Regions from separate parts of the Rhizobium sp. AB2/73 genome, predicted to be linked through region 3. Evidence: predicted binding sites of a transcription regulator. Region 3 holds the regulator's gene; each other region holds the start of a gene.
The links. Region 3 encodes PhoB, which activates phosphate uptake and scavenging genes when phosphate is short. Its sites were predicted from a motif close to TGTCATNNANCTGTCAT; they were not measured.
Positions count from the first base shown of each region.

Region 1: phnC (phosphonate ABC transporter ATP-binding protein) is a predicted target of PhoB. The motif match lies at 2,101-2,117, and genes of this name have one in related genera.
Region 2: I8E17_RS18035 (DUF1045 domain-containing protein) is a predicted target of PhoB. The motif match lies at 1,443-1,459, and genes of this name have one in related genera.

Region 1 is NZ_CP067071.1:3,685,141-3,688,336, forward strand. It holds gene phnE (phosphonate ABC transporter, permease protein PhnE) at 1-19, opposite strand, end outside; gene phnD (phosphonate ABC transporter substrate-binding protein) at 103-1,014, opposite strand; gene phnC (phosphonate ABC transporter ATP-binding protein) at 1,110-1,964, opposite strand; gene I8E17_RS18060 (pyridoxamine 5'-phosphate oxidase family protein) at 2,189-2,743, opposite strand; gene I8E17_RS18065 (DapH/DapD/GlmU-related protein) at 2,834-3,196, opposite strand, start outside.
Region 2 is NZ_CP067071.1:3,681,045-3,684,240, reverse strand. It holds gene phnE (phosphonate ABC transporter, permease protein PhnE) at 1-62, shown strand, start outside; gene phnE (phosphonate ABC transporter, permease protein PhnE) at 71-1,417, shown strand; gene I8E17_RS18035 (DUF1045 domain-containing protein) at 1,607-2,293, shown strand; gene I8E17_RS18030 (alpha-D-ribose 1-methylphosphonate 5-triphosphate diphosphatase) at 2,309-3,196, shown strand, end outside.
Region 3 is NZ_CP067071.1:128,941-132,136, forward strand. It holds gene pstB (phosphate ABC transporter ATP-binding protein PstB) at 1-291, shown strand, start outside; gene phoU (phosphate signaling complex protein PhoU) at 343-1,056, shown strand; gene phoB (phosphate regulon transcriptional regulator PhoB) at 1,088-1,771, shown strand; gene I8E17_RS00680 (GcrA family cell cycle regulator) at 1,962-2,489, opposite strand; gene I8E17_RS00685 (aspartate aminotransferase family protein) at 2,915-3,196, shown strand, end outside.

The DNA.
Region 1 (3,196 bases), 450 kb from region 3:
GCGTATCGGCGATCGTCATGAAATCCTGCCCTTGTGAATCGCAAAGGGGTGTGAATAGCAAAAGGGCGGCCGTTGCCGGCCGCCCAATTATAGGAATGCGGATCAGCCGCCGATGGCAGCCTTACGAACGTCGATGACGGCGTTGTAGAAGTCCGGGGTAACCTTGACGTAGCCCTTGAAGTCGCCGCCCTCGATGGCGTTGAAGCACTTGGCGTCAGCCGTCGGGAGCTTCATGAAGAAGTCCGCCAGCTTCGTCTGCCATTCAGTGCCGAGAGCGTTGCGAACGACGAGCGGGCCATTCGGGATCAGCGGCGAACGCCAGACTTCGACGAGCTTGTTCGGGTCTACGGCGCCCTTGTCGACTTCCTTGCGGAAGGTACCGGAGGTATAGCCGTCCTTGAAATCGCCAACGCCCGAAGAGTCGTCGACAGCAACGTCGACCTTGCCGTCGTAAGCGGCGAGCAGGTTGTTCTCATGGCCGCCGTTGAACTGGGTCGAGCCGAAGAATTTGTCGTTCGGCACGCCGGTGGTCTTCGGAATTTGTGTCAGCGGAACGAGGTAGCCCGAGGTGGAGTCCGGATCGGCGTAGCCGAGCTTCTTGCCCTTGGCGTCCATGATCGTCTTGATGCCGGAGGACTTGAGGGCGAGGCCGATCGAGTAGTAGCCGGTCGAACCGTCGGTCTGCTGCGTCGTCAGGATCGGGGTAACGGCCTTCGGGTCCTTTATGGCGACGGCTGCGTAGCCGGAAGCACCGAGTTCGGCGAAGTCGAGCGTGCCGCCGAGCAGGCCCTGGATAACGCCGTTATAGTCGGCGGCCGGGAACAGCGAAACCTTCTCGAAACCGAATTCCTTCTTCAGGTGGTCGGAAAGGCAGGCGTAATTGCGCAGGCGGTCGGCTTCGTTTTCGCCGCCGAGAATGCCGATGCGGAATTCCTTGAGGTCTGCTGCGTTGGCGGCAGCGCCGGCTGCGAGCGCAACAAGCGCCGTAGCCGCAAAGAGTGCTTTCTTCAACATGGGTTCGTCTCCTGATTAACCGGTGTCCCCGGATGTCTTCGGTCTGATAGAAGAAATGCGCCCTTGACGCGGGCCTTCGATCCCGGCCGTCCCTCTCAGAGACCGGCCAGTGCCAGCGGTTGGGGGCCGGCAGATTCAGTCACCGCGGCTTGCACGGCCGGATCGGCAATGTTGATTGATGTCGACGTCATGGTCTCGTCGATGCCGGCGCCGTCCTTGTCGGTGCCGTAGATTTCCTTGACGGCCGCTGCCGTCAGATCGGTCGGCTTGCCGTCGAACACCACCTTGCCGGCCGCCATGCCGACGATGCGTTCGCAGTAGTTGCGCGCCGTATCCAGCGTATGCAGATTGGTGATGACGGTGATGCCTTCGCGCTCGTTGATATCGCGCAGCGCATCCATGACGATCTTGGCGTTCAGGGGGTCGAGGGAGGCGATCGGCTCGTCGGCCAGCATCATCTTCGGCTGCTGCATCAGGGCACGGGCGATGGCAACGCGTTGCTGCTGGCCGCCGGAAAGGGTGCCGGCCATCTGCAGTGCCGTCTGCTCGATGCCGAGGCGCTCCAGCGCCGCAATCGCCTCGATGCGTTCTTCGCGGGTGAAGACCGAAAGGAGACTCAGCATCGTCGAACGATGGTTGAGGCGGCCGAGCATGACGTTGGTGAGCACGTCGAGGCGCGGCACCAGATTGAACTGCTGGAAGATCATGGCGCAATCGCGCTGCCAGCTGCGCAGTGCACGACCGGTCAGCTTGGAGACTTCGGTACCGGAGAAATGAATGGAGCCGGAACTCGGATCCGCCAGACGGTTGATCATGCGCAGCAGCGTCGACTTGCCGGCGCCGGAACGACCGATGACGCCGACCATCTGTCCTTGCGGTATGTCCAAAGTCACGGAATCGACGGCGAGCTTGTTACCAAACCGGCGTGAGACATTCCTGAGTTCGAACATAGTGCTTCCCTTTCGCGGCTGCCGGGCTGCAAAAATTTCAGCGGTACCGGTGCTAAGAACGGGCGCGTGCCCCTGTCTCGAAAGGAGTTCCGAGGGGGCTGGCGCCAACCACAAGGCAACCGATTAGTCCCGCTTCATGAAGCTCCAATGTCAGTTTTATGTAACTGCTGTTACAATTCCCGGCGATTTTGCAAGATTAGCCGGCTGAGAGCTTTCCTTTAAGTTTAGCCGTCAAACATGCCGGTCGGCAGACCATCCATGCTGAGGCTGTTCTTCTCGCGCCGGTATTCCTCGATGCCGTCGGGACCCTTAGCTTTCGCCCATTGGTCGAGGCTCGGCCTCTCGCCTTCATAGGTGAAAAGCGGCACGCCGAAACCGCAGGACGTTTGGACGAGATCGAAGTCCAGCCGCACGATCTGACGTGCCCCGAGCGGCTCCTGATCCGCATAATGATCGTGCAGCAGTTCCCGATATTCGGTGGACGAGCGATGGATGATCCGTCCGTGGCCATAGAGGCGCAGGATCATCGGCGGTCCCTCGACGGCACAGAACATGATGGTCAGCCGTCCGTCCGCCTTCATATGCGCCGCAGTCTCGTTGCCGCTGCCGGTGCGGTCGAGATAAATAGCGGTGTTCGGAGAGATGATGCGCAGGCACAGTATCTCGCGGGGCGAAACATTGACACGGGAATCCGATGTTGCGGATGCCGTGAAGAAGATGTGTTGCCGCGCGATGAAATCGCGCAGCCGATCGTCGATGCTGGAAAACTGCTTTGCCATGAAAACTTCTCTCGATCCCGCATTGAAAGGACCGTCTAAGCTGGATCGCTTGTCAGCGCCTTGCAAGTCCGATGAGGGTGGAAACCGTTCTCAGGCTTTGTAGCGATCCAGAAATTCCTCCGCCGAAAGGGCGCGGAAATCCGCAAGCGCTGTGCGCAGGCGATCGTGATCCCAATCCCACCATGAAAGCTTGTCCATGCGCGCGCCGACCTCGGACGTGAAACGCTCGCGGATCAGCTTGGCCGGCACACCGCCGACGATGGTGTAGGGCGCAACGTCCTTGGAAACGACGGCGCCGGCTCCGATGACGGCACCATTGCCGACCGTCACGCCGGGCAGCACGGTGGCACCATGCCCGATCCAGACGTCATGACCGATCACAACCCGGTTGTCGCGCCGCCAGGTGAAGAAATCCGTCTCCATATCGGCGTCAGGCCAATAATCGGCGGCGCG
Region 2 (3,196 bases), 450 kb from region 3:
AGTTTTCCGCATGGCTCCGCCGCCGTCTCGTCGGCGAGCATGCCTTCCTTTTGCAGCATTGAGGTTATCCATGTCCGTCATCGACGCCGGCCGCATGCAGGAAATCGAAGCGCGTTACCCGGAAGTTCTTCACCGGTCGTTCCGCCAGCGCTTTGGCGCGCTGATGATCTTCATCGGCGTCATCCTCTACGGCATCTATGCCGTATGGTTCTTCGACCTGCCGAAGGTCATTTCGGAAGCGCATTGGGAGCGGGTCGGCATCTATCTCAGCGAATGGGTGAGCTATGACGTGCAGCCGGAATTCCGCATCTCCGGCGACAAGATCAGCATCAAATATCCGCGCTTTTCACCCCTGGGCGATAATCCGAACCCGGACTGGGTGAAGACCAACCCCGATGGCAGCATGACCGTTTCCGTCAGCGGCACAAGCCGCACGGTAACCGTCACCAAGACGCAGGCCATCGTGACCGCGCATGGCATCACGATTCCGATCGATATTGCCGGCGATGTGCCGAAAATCGTCGGTTCCGAGCCCGTTCCAAGCTGGATGACCGTTTATGACGACAATATTCTGGTCAATCTCGGCTTTGCCGGCGATGCCAGCATTTCCACCGACCGCGTGAAGATCCGCAAGCGGTTCATCGGCTGGGCCAACTTCGTCTTCGATACGCATTCGCCCTTCTTCGACAAGCCGGCGAGCGAAGTCATCAGCCTGATCGTTTCAGGGCCGCGGCTCGATCCTGCTCAGTCCAATCTCTCGCTGGCCTTCGACAATATCTGGAACAATGGCGCATGGCAGCATGGCGACGTCTGGACCAAGCTGTTCCAGACCATCGTCATGGCCTTCCTCGGGACGCTGCTGGGCTCGCTCGCGGCCTTCCCACTCGCCTTCCTGGCGGCTCGCAACATCACGCCGAGCCGACTCGTCAACCAGATCCTCAAGCGCTTCTTCGATTTCCTGCGCTCGGTGGACATGCTGATCTGGGCGCTGTTCCTGACACGCGCCTTCGGCCCCGGCCCGCTCGCGGGCAGCGGCGCGATCTTCCTCACCGAGACGGGCACGCTTGGCAAGCTCTATTCCGAGGGCCTCGAGAACATCGACAACAAGCCGCGCGAGGGCGTGAAATCCACCGGTTCGCCAACCATTCTCGTGCATCGCTACGGGATCATGCCGCAGATCGTGCCCGTCATCGTCAGCCAGACGCTTTACCAGTGGGAATCGAACGTGCGCGGCGCGACCATCATCGGCGCCGTCGGCGCGGGCGGCATCGGTCTCAAACTTTGGGAAGCAATGCGCACCAATGCCAACTGGGAAAACGTCGCCTATATGGTGCTGTTGATCCTCATCGTTGTCTTCCTGTTCGACGCCGCATCCAATGCCTTGCGCTCGCAGCTGATGGGCACGCGAACGAAATAAAAAAGAACGGGAAAAAATCGTTCCGCATCATCATTCTGTCACGGGAATCCGGTAGCGCAGGCCGGCAAGTCCGCGGCGGTCAAGCTGGCTTTAGCCGGATTCGAACCGTTGCTGCCTTGCTGCTATTGCGGTTTGTCGCAAATCACCCAACAGTGTCTCGCGCAGCCGATTTTTCCAAGGAATGCAGCCTTGCGCTATGCTCTCTATTTCACGCCGCCCAAAGACGATCCGTTGACATCTCTCGCCGCCCGCTGGCTGGGCCGTGATGCATTTTCGAATGAGATTTTTTCCGACAAGGCCATGGCGCCGCTGCCGGAAGATCATGCCGAGCTGACGGCCGACCCGCGCCGCTACGGCTTCCATGCCACGCTGAAGGCGCCGTTCGAGCTAGCCGCTTCTGTGACCGAGCGCGATCTCCTCGAAGTCGCCGCCGAATTCGCCTCGCAGACCAAGGCTTTCACCATTCCGGAGCTGGTGCTTGGCCAGCTCGGCCATTTCTTTGCGCTCGTTCCCGGTTCCGTTTATCAGCCGCTGCAGGATTTCGCCTCGCGCGTCGTCAAGACCTTCGAGCCATTCCGCGCGCCGCTGTCGGATCATGATATCGCGCGACGCAAGCCGGAAGGCCTGACCGAGCCGCAGCGCGCCAATCTGCTGCGCTGGGGCTATCCTTACGTCAACGACGAATTCCGCTTCCACATGACGCTGACGGGACGCGTACCCTCCGAGCGTCAGCCCGAATTGCAAGCCATCCTCGCCGGGCGCTTCGCCGAACATACCGGCAAGCCGCTCGATATTTCCGGCCTCGCCGTCTTCGTCGAAGAAGAGCGTGGTGCTCCCTTTACCGTCCGTTCCTGGCTGCCGCTTGCCGGCGCCTAATATGAAAGAGCCGATATGACCAAAGAAACCGTCCTTTCCAACGCCCGCATCGTCCTCGAAGACAAGATTGTCGAAGGTTCCGTGCTGATTCGCGACGGTCGCATTGCCGCCATTTCCGAGGGCAAGTCCGATATCGGCGAAGATTTCGAGGGTGATTTTCTGATCCCTGGTCTGGTCGAGCTGCATACCGACCATCTCGAGGCGCACTACTCCCCGCGCCCGGGCGTGCGGTGGAACAAGACGGCGGCGATCCAGGCGCATGATGCCCAGATCGTCACCTCCGGCATCACGACCGTGTTCGACTGCCTACGCATGGGCTCGGACGAGGACGGCGGTTTCGAAAAGGGCGAGATGCGTGATATGGCCGATGCCATCCAGGCCGCCCAAAGCGAAGATCGCCTGCGCGCCGATCACCTGATCCATCTGCGCTGCGAAGTCTCCTCCGACAACGTGCTCGACCACTTCCAGGATTTTGAGCAGGACCCTTACGTGCGTCTGGTCTCGCTGATGGACCATGCACCGGGTCAGCGCCAGTTCCAAACCATGGATCAGTACATCTTCTACTATCAGAAGAAGCGTGGGCTCAGCGACGAGGCCTTTGCCAAATTCGTCGCCAAGCGCCAGGAGGAATCGGCCAAGTATGCCACGCCGCATCGCGACGCGATCTCCAAGGTCTGCGCCGATCGCGGCATCACCGTTGCCAGCCATGACGACGCGACGCTTGCCCATGTCGACGAAGCCATCAACTACGGCGTTCGCCTCGCCGAATTCCCGACCAGCATCGATGCCGCCAAGGCTTCGCACGGCGCCGGCATGAGCGTGTTGATGGGCGCGCCGAACATCGTGCGCGGCAAGTCGCATTCGGGCAATATCGCCGCTCGCGATCTGGCCGAACTCGGCGTC
Region 3 (3,196 bases):
CTCTGCATCGCGCGCGCCGTCGCGGTCAGCCCGGAGGTGATCCTGATGGACGAGCCGTGCTCGGCGCTCGATCCGATCGCAACCGCCAAGGTCGAGGATCTCATCCACGAGCTTCGGGAGAATTTCACCATCGTCATCGTGACGCATTCCATGCAGCAGGCCGCCCGCGTCTCGCAGCGTACCGCAATGTTCCATCTCGGCCACCTGGTCGAGGAGAACGACACCGATAAGATGTTCACCAACCCCGACGATTTCCGCACGCAGGATTACATCATGGGCCGTTTTGGTTGATGATGGCAGGCGCGCGGCTCCTTTCACACAGTTCACCTTGAGGATAGAAAAATGGTCTCCACTCACATTCTCTCAGCCTATGACGAAGACCTGAAGTTCCTGACGCGCCGCATTGCCGAAATGGGCGGCCTGGCCGAGCAGATGGTTAGCGACAGCGTACGCGCGCTAGTCAACAGCGACGCGGCCCTGGCCCAGAAGGTCATCTCCGACGACGTCGTTCTTGACCATGCCGAGCGCGAAGTTGGCGACAAGGCGATCGTCACCATCGCTCGCCGCCAGCCGATGGCAGCGGACCTGCGCGAAATCATGGGCTCGATCCGCATCGCCTCCGATCTGGAGCGCGTCGGCGACCTCGGCAAGAACACCGCAAAGCGCGTTATCGCCGTGCAGGGCACCGGCGTTCCCCGCCGTCTCGCCCGCGGCATCGAGCATCTCTCCGAACTGGCGCTAAGCCAGCTCAAGGAAGTTCTCGATGTCTACGCGACCCGCTCGCCCGATAAGGCCGTGTCGATCCGTGAACGTGACGAGGAAATCGACGCCATGTACACCTCGCTCTTCCGCGAGATGCTCACTTACATGATGGAAGATCCGCGCAACATCACCACCTGCACGCATCTTCTCTTCTGCGCCAAGAACATCGAGCGCATCGGCGACCATGCCACCAATATCGCCGAGACGATCTATTACATGGCGACCGGTGCTCAGCCGGAAGGCGAGCGCCCGAAGGACGATACCGCCAACACCGTCGGCGCAGTGACGGAATAATCTGGAAGCGAAGAAAGGAGACCATAGGCGCATGGTTCCGAGAGTTGCTGTTGTAGAAGACGAGGAAGCGCTCAGCGTTCTGCTGCGCTACAATCTTGAGGCCGAAGGCTTCGAGGTCGACACGATCCTCAGAGGCGATGAGGCCGAGCTGCGTCTCCAGGAGCGCATTCCCGATCTCCTGATCCTCGACTGGATGCTCCCCGGCGTGTCCGGCATCGAGCTCTGCCGCCGGCTGCGTATGCGGCCGGAGACGGAGCGCTTGCCGATCATCATGCTGACGGCCCGCGGCGAGGAAAGCGAGCGCGTGCGCGGGCTTTCGACCGGCGCGGACGATTACGTCGTCAAGCCGTTCTCGACGCCGGAGCTGATGGCCCGCGTCAAGGCGATGCTGCGGCGCGCCCGTCCGGAGGTTCTCTCCACGGTGCTGCGTTGCGGCGATATCGAGCTGGACCGCGAAACCCATCGCGTCCATCGCAAGAGCCGTGAAGTGCGGTTGGGGCCGACGGAATTCCGCCTGCTGGAGTTCCTGATGTCCTCGCCAGGCCGCGTCTTCTCGCGTTCGCAGCTGCTCGATGGCGTATGGGGGCACGATATCTACGTCGATGAACGCACTGTCGACGTCCATGTCGGCCGTCTGCGCAAGGCGCTCAATTTCTCCAATATGCAGGATGTCATCCGTACCGTTCGCGGCGCGGGCTATTCCATGGAAGCCTGAGCGGCTTGCCGCTCGGGTGTTACCATTACAGCGCCACGCGTCTTTCAAGACGCGTTAAGGTCGCTGTAACATCTTAAAATGCTGCATAATTTTCCCTTAAATCGATTCCGATTTAAGAAATTATGCAGGAGCGGCGGAAATAGAAAAACGGGCCTCGAGGGGCCCGTTTCTCTTTGTCTTGCTGGAATTTTCAGCCGTTGTTGCGACGGCGGTCATGCACCGGCTGGTAGGCCATGCGCTGATGATAGGTGCAGTAGGGCGACGAATCCGGGCTGTCATTGCCGCAGAAGTGGAAGTCGTCCTTCAGCGGGTCCCCGACCGGCCATTTGCAGGTGCGTTCCGTCAGCTCCGTCAGGCCGAGGCGGCGGGAGATCGGAACGACGACGTTCGATGCCGGGCGATACTGAATTTCATTGACGGAATCGATCTCGATCTCTTCCTTCAGCATGGTTGCGCCCTGCTGGCGGGCGACCACGGTGCGGGTAGCGACGCGCGAGCCGTAGGTCGTTGCGCGAGGAGCCGCGGCACTGCGCTTTGGCGTACGCGCCGCAGTTGCCGTGCCGCCTGCCTTCGCTCGGCCAGGAAGGTTCAGGCGGTGCACCTTGCCGATGACGGCATTACGGCTCACGCCACCGAGCTGCGCAGCAATCTGGCTGGCGCTCAATCCTTCGGACCATAGCTTTTTCAGCTTCTCGACGCGTTCGTCTGTCCAATTCATGCCCTGTCTCCGCTGTCGCGTTTCCGATGGCAGAATCCCTCACCATTGCCTCGCATGGGAACGAGGCGCGAAACGCTCTAAAATTGTGGTGACTAGTTCCGCCGCATGCAGTCTAGCAATTGCTTTTTAACCTAGTGTGAGGCTGACTCCGTGACAAGAGTCGCGAGAATCTTGAGGAATCGATTTCGAGGTTTTCCCCAACTTGCTGCCCAGGCGTGGCATTTCTGCAATAGGCGCCGCCGAACCTATCTCTTTTGCCCGCAAGCGCTATCTCGCACCTGCCAAAATGCCAGTTTTGTTGACATCGCGGTGCAAAACATCAATAGTGCCCGGGCCGCCGCAAGGCGGCATTTTTGATTTTTTCGGACCCGTTTCATCAAATGGAAGCGATCGGTCCTTAAAGTTGTGATCGAGGAGATATGGCCATGGCCGAGACCACGCCGCTTTATGACACCTACATGCGCGCTCCCCTGCGGTTCGAGCGAGGTGAAGGCGTCTGGCTGGTGACCGAAAGTGGTGAACGCTATCTCGATTTCGCCGCCGGCGTCGCGGTCAACTCGCTCGGTCACGCCCATCCTCATCTTGTCGCCGAGCTGAAGGCACAGGCCGACAAGGTCTGGCATCTCTCCAATCTTTATGAGGTGCCCGGTCAGGAGAAGCTGTCGAAGCGGCTGACGGAGGCGACCTTCGCCGACAAGGTATTCTTC